4 regions of the Pseudomonas sp. A34-9 genome follow, and region 1 is predicted to be linked to each of the others. Evidence: riboswitches for the same ligand, from Rfam matches in the RefSeq annotation. Region 1 holds a riboswitch; each other region holds the start of a gene.
The links. Region 1 has a riboswitch for cobalamin ahead of P3G59_RS13345 (CbtB domain-containing protein). Riboswitches for the same ligand answer to the same signal wherever they lie in the genome.
Positions count from the first base shown of each region.

Region 2: it holds a riboswitch for cobalamin, as region 1 does, so the genes downstream of both, cobO (cob(I)yrinic acid a,c-diamide adenosyltransferase) here and P3G59_RS13345 (CbtB domain-containing protein) in region 1, are expected to answer to the same signal.
Region 3: it holds a riboswitch for cobalamin, as region 1 does, so the genes downstream of both, P3G59_RS12585 (ABC transporter substrate-binding protein) here and P3G59_RS13345 (CbtB domain-containing protein) in region 1, are expected to answer to the same signal.
Region 4: it holds a riboswitch for cobalamin, as region 1 does, so the genes downstream of both, P3G59_RS16700 (TonB-dependent receptor) here and P3G59_RS13345 (CbtB domain-containing protein) in region 1, are expected to answer to the same signal.

Region 1 covers NZ_CP119967.1:2,993,804-2,995,999, forward strand. The annotation lists gene P3G59_RS13335 (cobalamin biosynthesis protein) at 1-322, opposite strand, end outside; gene P3G59_RS13340 (CbtA family protein) at 319-1,020, opposite strand; gene P3G59_RS13345 (CbtB domain-containing protein) at 1,032-1,229, opposite strand; cobalamin riboswitch at 1,352-1,574, opposite strand; gene P3G59_RS13350 (IS481 family transposase) at 1,820-2,196, shown strand, end outside.
Region 2 covers NZ_CP119967.1:1,983,295-1,985,490, reverse strand. The annotation lists gene P3G59_RS08890 (cobyrinate a,c-diamide synthase) at 1-773, opposite strand, end outside; gene cobO (cob(I)yrinic acid a,c-diamide adenosyltransferase) at 770-1,381, opposite strand; cobalamin riboswitch at 1,462-1,687, opposite strand; gene P3G59_RS08880 (hypothetical protein) at 1,851-2,196, shown strand, end outside.
Region 3 covers NZ_CP119967.1:2,794,640-2,796,835, forward strand. The annotation lists gene P3G59_RS12580 (iron ABC transporter permease) at 1-86, opposite strand, end outside; gene P3G59_RS12585 (ABC transporter substrate-binding protein) at 95-1,108, opposite strand; cobalamin riboswitch at 1,252-1,446, opposite strand; gene P3G59_RS12590 (Ppx/GppA family phosphatase) at 1,489-2,196, opposite strand, start outside.
Region 4 covers NZ_CP119967.1:3,748,438-3,750,633, reverse strand. The annotation lists gene P3G59_RS16700 (TonB-dependent receptor) at 1-817, opposite strand, end outside; cobalamin riboswitch at 910-1,116, opposite strand; gene P3G59_RS16695 (saccharopine dehydrogenase NADP-binding domain-containing protein) at 1,277-2,196, shown strand, end outside.

The sequences.
Region 1 (2,196 bases):
GCGCCAACGCCGCGCTTTCTGCCACGCCGTAGCAACCGGTGCGTTCGTAGGCGATTTGCGAATGGTGACTGAGTCGCTGTTGGTAATTGGCCAGTTGTTCACTGCTGAAATACAGCAAGGGCAGGGCCAGTTGTGCGGCAAGTTCTTGCAGGCCTGGCTCGTCGCGCTTCAAGTCGATGCTGGCCAACGCCTTGACCGCTTGTAGCTCGATACGGTGTGCCTGCAAGGCTTGGTCAAGCAAGGCGCGCAGCGTGCTGGCCGGGCAGCCGCGCTGGCAGCCCAGGCCGACCACGAAGGTCGGCGCTGCGCTGTCATCGGTCATGCGTGGTATTGACCATCGTTTTTGCGGCGGAACAACCAGGCGCTGATCAGGCCCAGGGCCAGCCAGAACGCCACGTTGGTCAACTGCGAAGCGATTTTGAACTGGGCTTCCAGTGCTTCCGGCGCGAGCATCGAATGTACTTGCGGCTGCGGCGCACCGATCACGTGCGGCACGGCGAGGATGGCGACACCGAGGATTTTCATCAGCCAGTGGCGGCTGAACACGATCAGCGACAGGCCGACAGCGGTCGAAGCGGCGGTGCCGATCCACCACATCTGGCGCGAGGCCAGATCTGCCGCAGCAGTGCCCGGCAACTCAGGCGGCAGGCCCAGGGTCGGCGCGAGGACGAAGGTGGCATAACCGGCCAGACCCCAGAGCAGGCCTTGCGAGGTTTTGGTTGGCGCGCGCAGGGTGTAGAGGCCCGCGAGCATCAGGGCGAAACCCACCGCAACCACCAGATTGCCGCCTGTGGTCGAAACCACCCGCTGCCAGCCGTCTTCCGGCTCCCAGGCTTGGGCATCGTGGGTGTGGCCGGCCATGGCGCCTTCGGCGTGTTCATGAACAGCCACCGGCTCGGCTTTCTCGTAGGTTTCAGCCTGAATAATCAGCGGTGAAACCCAGAAGCTTTGCAGCAGAGTGAGGAGCAGGGCGGCCAGCAGGCCGGTGAAACCCGCGGTTTGCGCAATACGCTTGATCATGTCGGCAGGTCTCAGTGGCACGGGAACGCGGCGCTGTGACGGGTATCGTGCGCGGCGTTGTGCACCGCTTCGATGTGCGAGAAACCGGCGAAGTAGACCAGGCTGGCGCCGAGGATCGACGCGAAGATCGCGGCGGTCAGGCGTTGGCTCAGGGTGGTGGTGCTGGCGATTTTGTCCGTGTTGCTGCCGGTGCTGCTGATGATCGACATGGCGCTTCCCTCTGGAGTGTCAGTGGGTGAATCGAGCGCATGAAAACCCCTGCGGGTCGGGCTCGCAGAGGTTCGAACAGCGCCCGCCCACCGCGGGTTTGTTATGTTCAGCGACGCACAAGTGCGTGCTGTGTGTTGCGGGCCGGTCTCCGGGCTCACGAGGGGTTGGCGTCAGGCCGACCTGCAAGCATCACCTTCCCATGCCGTGTCGGCACAGTGGTTTTGACGCTTCGCTCGCTTACCGTTGCGGGGGCAGCACCGGACTGACATGGGCTTGAGTAAAGCACATGATTCACCGGTTTCCCGTTTCACCCTGTGAAGGGCACCCGTAACAAGGTGTGTAGGAGAGCATGGGGTTGGGTTTTTAGTCAATTTTTTGGGGTGGTGGTGGGTTTGAATGATGTGGGCATATCCGTTGCTGCGGTAACGGCGGCTTAGGGTTCCGCCCTTACGGCGGGTCACTTTTTACAGACGCCTAAAAAGTAACCAAAAACGCTTGCTGGTATGACTCACCCACATAGGTAACAAAACAGTTCAAGCACATAGGTAACAGTTTTTAACTGGCACTGGTCGATTCCGAGGATCTGACCATGCCGTGGCGAGAGCTGAAACCTATGGACCTTAAAGTGATGTTCATCGCCGACTATCTGTCCGGTCGGCTCAACTTCAGTCAACTCTGTGCGGCTCACAGCATCAGTCGCAAGACTGGCTACAAGTGGGTGGCCCGCTACAACGCGGACAGCATCAATGGCTTGGCGGAGTGCAGTCGCAAGCGTCATTCTCAAACACAGGCTGTGCCGTTTGCGGTCAAAGAAGCCATTCTTGAGCTGCGGCGCCAAGGTCAAACCACGCCGGGCCCGAAAAAGATCCAGACAGCCCTGCAAGAGCGGTTTCCAGATCAGCCGCCGCCCTCCAAAACCACGATCTACAACGTGCTTAAAAAAGCGGGGCTAGTGGTGTCTCGACG
Region 2 (2,196 bases), 1.0 Mb from region 1:
TCGAGGCTTGCGCCATAGGTAAAGGCAAACGCCTCATCACGGGCGACGGCGATCCGCACATTCTTCAGCAGCGGCTCTACCGCAATGACGTCCGGCGCTGCGAACCCAACGGCCGGTGGCAGCGCTACCTCGCAACTGCTGGCCAGTGCATCGGCGGCAGCGTCGAGACGCACATCGAGATCATTCAGTTCACTGGCCTGCACCAGGCCGAGGTGGCGACTCGGCAGTTCGATACCCGTTTCGCGGGACAACGCACCGTACCAGCGCAGCCCTTCCGTGAGACTGCCTTCGAGCAATTGCGCATGACGCAAGGTGCCGACGCGATTGGCGAGCACACCGGCAAACGGCAGATCCGGTTGATACTTCGCCAGACCCAGCGCCAACGCGCCAAAGGTCTGCGCCATGGCCGTCCCGTCAATCACGCCAAGCACCGGTACACCGAAGTGCCGCGCCAGATCGGCGCTGGACGGCGTGCCATCGAACAGGCCCATCACGCCTTCGATCAGAATCAGGTCCGCCTCGGCGGCGGCTTCCCACAACAGACGACGACTTTCCTGCTCGCCGACCATCCACATGTCCAGTTGATACACCGGCGCACCGCTGGCGCGCTCGAGAATCATCGGATCAAGGAAGTCCGGGCCGCATTTGAACACGCGCACCTTGCGCCCCTGATTGCGATGCAAACGGGCGAGCGCGGCGGTGACGGTGGTCTTGCCCTGACCGGAGGCCGGCGCGGCGATAAGGACCGCCGGGCAGTGACGTGGTTGATTCAAAGTTCAACGCCTTTCTGCGCTTTGATGCCGGCCTGGAAGGCGTGTTTGAGCATGCCCATTTCGGTGACCGTGTCGCCCATCTCGATCATTTCCGGCTTGGCCGCGCGACCGGTGACGATCACGTGCTGCATCGGCGGACGCGCCTGCAGATCGCTGAGCACCTGATCGAGATCGAGATAACCGTGCTTGAGGGCGATGTTCAATTCGTCGAGCACCACCAGACCGATCGATGGATCACGCAGCAGCTCGCGAGAGACTGCCCACGCGGCTTCGGCAGCGGCGATGTCACGCTGGCGGTCCTGGGTTTCCCAGGTGAAGCCCTCGCCCATCACATGGAAGCGCACCTGCTCGGGGAAGCGGCGGAAAAACAGCTCTTCGCCGGTGCTGTTGCGGCCCTTGATGAACTGCACCACACCGCACTGCATGCCGTGGCCCATGGCGCGGGCGAGCATGCCGAACGCCGAGCTGCTTTTGCCTTTGCCATTGCCGGTCAGCACCAGCACCAGGCCGCACTCGTCAGGCGAGTTGGCGATGCGTTCGTCGATCACGGCTTTTTTGCGCTGCATACGCGCCAGATGGCGTTCGTCGCGCTCGGGGGAATCAGTCATGGGGGAGCTCTCCGTTGAGGCTGGATAACGGCGGGCAGGCACAAGAATAGACGGCAAAAAGCCTGGCATCGCCCACCGTGATGCCGCTGGATGGATCAGGCCGGTCTCCGGGCTCATGAGCGGCGTTCGCCAGACTGCGCGCCTTCCCGCTTTGAGCAGTGGCATTTGACGCAGTGTTCACTCATTTACCGTTGCGGGGGCAGCGCCGGGATCGTGGTCGATCTTCGCTTGAAGACAACCCTCACCGGCTTCCCTGTTTCACTCTGTCGACGCAGGTCACAGAGCACCTGAAACAAGCCGCGAAGGTTAGAGGGTTGGGGGTGGAGCGTCAATTGAAGAGGGGGCCATCGGGCGAATAACTGCCGTCGATCAACTATCTGACGCCAATCTTGTGCCACACTGATACAAATGATATCAAAGAGCCATGCTTTTCCCGAAAAGCCCACCACAACAATAAAGGATGATGACGATGCAAGGCATGATCATCAGCAACCCGCGCCTGGAATTCCTGCGCCCGGTGCTTGAACGCTGGTTTGACTGTATCGACCGTTACAACACCGTGCGCGGCGACAGCGACACACCTTACTGGCATGACGAGAAAGCCAATCTCGGATTGCTCACAGCGGCGGCGTGGATGGCCGAGCTGGTCACGCTGAACGACACTGCCACGCGCAAACAGAACGAAGAGGGCGAACGCAATGCCCGCGCCGATCTGTTTCTCGCCGGCGCCGAAGACCGCGCCTTTATTCAGGCCACTCAGCGCTGGCCACGGGTTACCAATCTCAACCTGACCCAAGCCCTGCTCGACATCACCA
Region 3 (2,196 bases), 200 kb from region 1:
CCCGGTTCAATCGAAGTTTCACCGATGGCCACGCCAGCAACCACTGCCATCAACAGCGTGGCCAAGGCCAGCAACGTACGGATCAGGCTGGCACTCATTGCGACAGGTCATAGCCGTTGATGGCCGTGGCCAGTTGCTCGATGCCGTCGAACATGCGCAGGCTGGCCTGCATGGCCATGGCGTCGAGAATGATGATGCGGTTGTGTTTCACCGCGTCCATGTTGCGCGTCACCGGATCGCTGCGCAGGAAGGCGAGTTTCTTTTCATAGTCGTCAGCGGGGAAGCGGCGACGATCCATGCGCGCGATGACGAGAAAGGTTGGATTGGCCTTGGCGATGGTTTCCCAGCCAACGGTTGGCCACTCCTCATCGGAGTCCACCACGTTGCGCACGCCGAGGGTGCTGAGCATGAAGTCGGGAATGCCTTTGTGCCCGGCCACGAATGGCTCGATGTCCATTTGTGCGCTGGAAAACCAGACCAGCGCGCTGGCGTCCTTGAGCTGTTTACCCTGGGCGGTGGCAATCGATCTGGCGAGGCTGGCCTTGAGTTCGTCGTTGAGCTGCCGGCCACGCTCCTGCACATCGAAGATCTGCGCCAGTTGGCTCACGCTCTTGTAGATCGTATCAATGCGAAACGGCGCCAGCCGCGTGCCATCGGCGCCGACGAGGTTGTCCTTGGCTTCGCAATCGGAGGGCAGCAGGTACGTCGGAATCTTCAGTTCATGAAACTGCTCGCGAGTGCCCACCGCACCTTGCGGGCCGACCATCCATTCCAGCTCCACGGCGACCAGTTCCGGGCGCTTGCCGATCACCGATTCGAAACTCGGCTCGTTGTCAGCCAGACGCTCGATCTTGTCGTCCTGCGCTTTGTACGTGCTCAGCACATTGTTGAACCACAGTGAGGTGCCGACGACTTTGTCGCCCAGACCCATGGCGTAGAGCATTTCCGTGCCGGCCTGGCCGATGGTCACGGTGCGCGTCGGCGCGTGCTGGAAGGTCAGAGTGCTGCCGCAGTTTTCGATCGTCAGCGGATAGACCGTCGGTGCCGCTTGCGCCATGGCGCCAAGGCTCAGGCCGGTGATGAGGGTGGCAACGCGGGGCAGCAGCATGGGGCAGTCTCCAGGGGAACCGTACGGGGAGCGGGAGAGTACGGATCGGAAACACACCATCGAACGCAGTCAGGGCAACCGCGCAAGGCCGGGCATCAAGCATTGATGCGCACGGCACGATGTCCTTCCCGGACACCCCGCCGGTTAGTAGTCACTGTGCCGGCAGGTCTCCTGACTGATGCGTCAGCGCCTGGCTCCGGCCTTCCCGGGGGTCACCCAGTGGCAGTCGTGGAGCAGGCTCAGCACCTACAGTTGCGGGGGCAGTTCCGATCGATGCTGTGCAAGCACCTCGGATTCCCTATTAATCCCGTTTGGAAACCGGCGGCGGCATGGTAGTCGATCGCGCCGCTGAAGGGGAGACGAATCTGTCGCGGCGAGGATTAGTGCTGGCTCATCAAACCGTGCAACACGCCCAGACGCAGGCCCGGTTCCGACGGCAACATTTGCGCGATGCCGAACACTTTGAATGCCGCGAGCATCAACACCAGACCGCCGGGCAGAATGCTCTGACGATGGGCTTGCAGGCCGGCGAGCTTGAGCTGTTGCACATTGTTCACCTTCAACAGCAGCAGCGACAGGCGCAGCAGCCCGCCATAGGTGATGCCGTCCTGACCGAAGTCGTTGAGGTGGTTGGCCTTGAGCACTTTGGCAAGCATGCGCGCGGTGCCGGAAGAGCCGATGGTTTGCTGCCAGCCCTGAGCCCGGTAGCGCCGGGCAACTTTTTCAAACTGCAGGATGGCGAAGCGTTCGGCTTCCTGTAGCGCGCCGGCGGACACCTCGCCGCCGCGGAAAAACCGCGTGCTCAAGGTGCCACTGCCGATGGCGATGCTCTCGGTGAGCAACGGTTGTGAACCCTGGCCGAGAATCAGCTCAGTGGAACCGCCGCCGATGTCGACCACCAGGCGCAGGTCTGCGGCGCTCGGCAAGGCGTGGGTGACGCCGGCGTAGACCAGACGCGCCTCTTCATGGCCGCAAATCACGTCAATGGGAAATCCCAGATGCCGCTCGGCACTGGCCAGAAACAGTTGCGCATTGTCGGCTTCGCGCACCGCGCTGGTCGCCACCGCACGGACTCGGCCGGCTTCGAA
Region 4 (2,196 bases), 750 kb from region 1:
TGTGGTTGTCGACCGGGCGGGCGAAGTCGAGGTCGGCGTCGGCGTATTGGTAGAACAGTTCCAGCCGCGAATCATCGCCAAACGACTGAATCGCCTTGGCGCCGAATGTGGTGACTTCGTAGGCGCGGTGCTTCTCGCTGACGTTGTTCATGTCGCGGTTGCGATAGGGCTGGTAACCGTCGGAAACGTTGTGGCTGACATACGCCAGCAAACCAAGATCGCCGAAACCGTTAGTGAAGATATTCTCGACCCGGGCGTCTTCGGTGGTGCCGCCAAAGCTGTCGACGCCCAGGTTCACTTCGCCGGCGGCTTTGCGCGACTGCGGGCTGCGGGTGACGATGTTGATCATCCCGGACACGGCTTGGGTACCGAACAACAGGCTCTGGCCGCCCTTGAGCACTTCGATGCGTTCGATGGCGTTGGCCGGCAGGGTGTCCAGATAGAGGCCGCCGTACAGGCGATTGTTCAGGCGCACACCGTCGAGCAGGATCAACGTGTCGTCGTTGCGCCCGCCGAGCAGCGAATAGGTGCCGTAGTCGAACGGGCCGTTTTTCGGCGCGACGTACAGGCCGGGAATAAACATCTGCATGACGCGGCTGACATCGGCACTGGGGCCGGCGCGCTCGATCTGTTCGCGGGTGACGATCTCGACTTTGCTGCCGAACTTCGCCATGTCGGCGACAGCGGTGGATTCCACCGACGGTGCGGAAACGATTTGCTGATTGAGTTCCAGTGGCGCGTCATCCGCCAGCAGCAGAGGGCTGAACAGGCAGCCGAACAACAGGGTTGGAGCCGAGGTGTAGAAAGGTCGAATCATTGTCTTCTCGAAAAGTATCTTCGCAGAAGAGCATGCAGGAGAAGGCATCGCGCACAGCCAATACCGGCCCATGCCCGCCCACCGCAGGATTTTGCCAAACAGACATTCCAGGCCGGTCTCCGGGCTCGCGCGTATCGAGGCTTTCACCTTCCCATGGCCGCATGGCCACAGTGGTCTATCGAAAGCATCACGCGCATACCGTTGCGGGGGCAGCACCGGACTTGTTCGAAAAGAACGTACCGGTTTCCCGTTTCACTCCATGCACGGCGGCATGGGACACCTGAAACTGGGCGGCATCTGAACATTCGAATGACCGTTCGTCAACTTGGCAGTGGCGTGCCCGCTAGTTCACTGCTGCACGGGCGCGCAAGAGCGGCAGCCATTGATCTGAATGGCTTGCCGGCGTTCGGCCCTATATCCTGCACGCCTGTGTGAGGGAATGACTTAGGGAAAAATTGCATGCCGTTCAGGGTGATGGTGGTCGGTGGTTATGGAAATTTCGGCAGCATCGTGTGCCGGCATCTGGCGCTGATGCCGGACATCGGTCTGGTGCTTTCGGGGCGTGATCCGCACAAGTTGCAGCGCAAAGTCGATGAGCTGAACAATCAATCGGGCAACGTCTGCGAAGGCTGGTGCGGCGATGCCATGGGTGGCGAATTCAAGTCCGCATTGCGCGCGCTGAACATCCAGTTGGTCGTCCATACCGGTGGGCCGTTTCAAGGGCAATCCTATGCGCTCGCTGAAAGCTGCATCGACGCCGGCGTGAACTACTGCGACCTGGCGGACTGCCGCACGTTCGTCAACGGCATCGGCATTCTCGATGCGCGGGCGAAGCAGGCCGGCGTGGCGATCCTCAGTGGTTGCAGCTCGGTGCCGACGTTGTCGTCCGCGATCATCGATGAGCAGCGCCAGCACTTTTCACGCATTGATTCGATCGAGCATGGCATTTCCTCATCGGCGAAAATGCCGGGGCTGTCGACCATCGAAGGCGTGCTCGCCTACGCCGGCAAACCGATCAAGCAACTTAAAAACGGCAAGGTGCATGAGGTGTCGGGCTGGCTGGACCTGACCTTGCGCAAAATGCCGCAGATGGGCACCCGCCTGCTGGCCAATGTTGATGTGCCGGACATGGACATCTTCGCCCATCGTTATGGCGCGCAGACCTTGAGCTTCAAGGCCGGCGCCGGGCTGAAACTCGGCGGCATCGCCAACGGCCTGCTGGCTCAGGCACTCAAAGTCGGGCTGGTCCGCGACCATGCGCTGTGGGCGGCAAGACTGCATCGCCTCGGCATGCGCTTCGAGCGTTTCGGCGATGGCAAAAGCGCAATGTACATCGACGTGCAGGGCCTTGGCGTTGACGGCAAACCGTTGTCGATGAC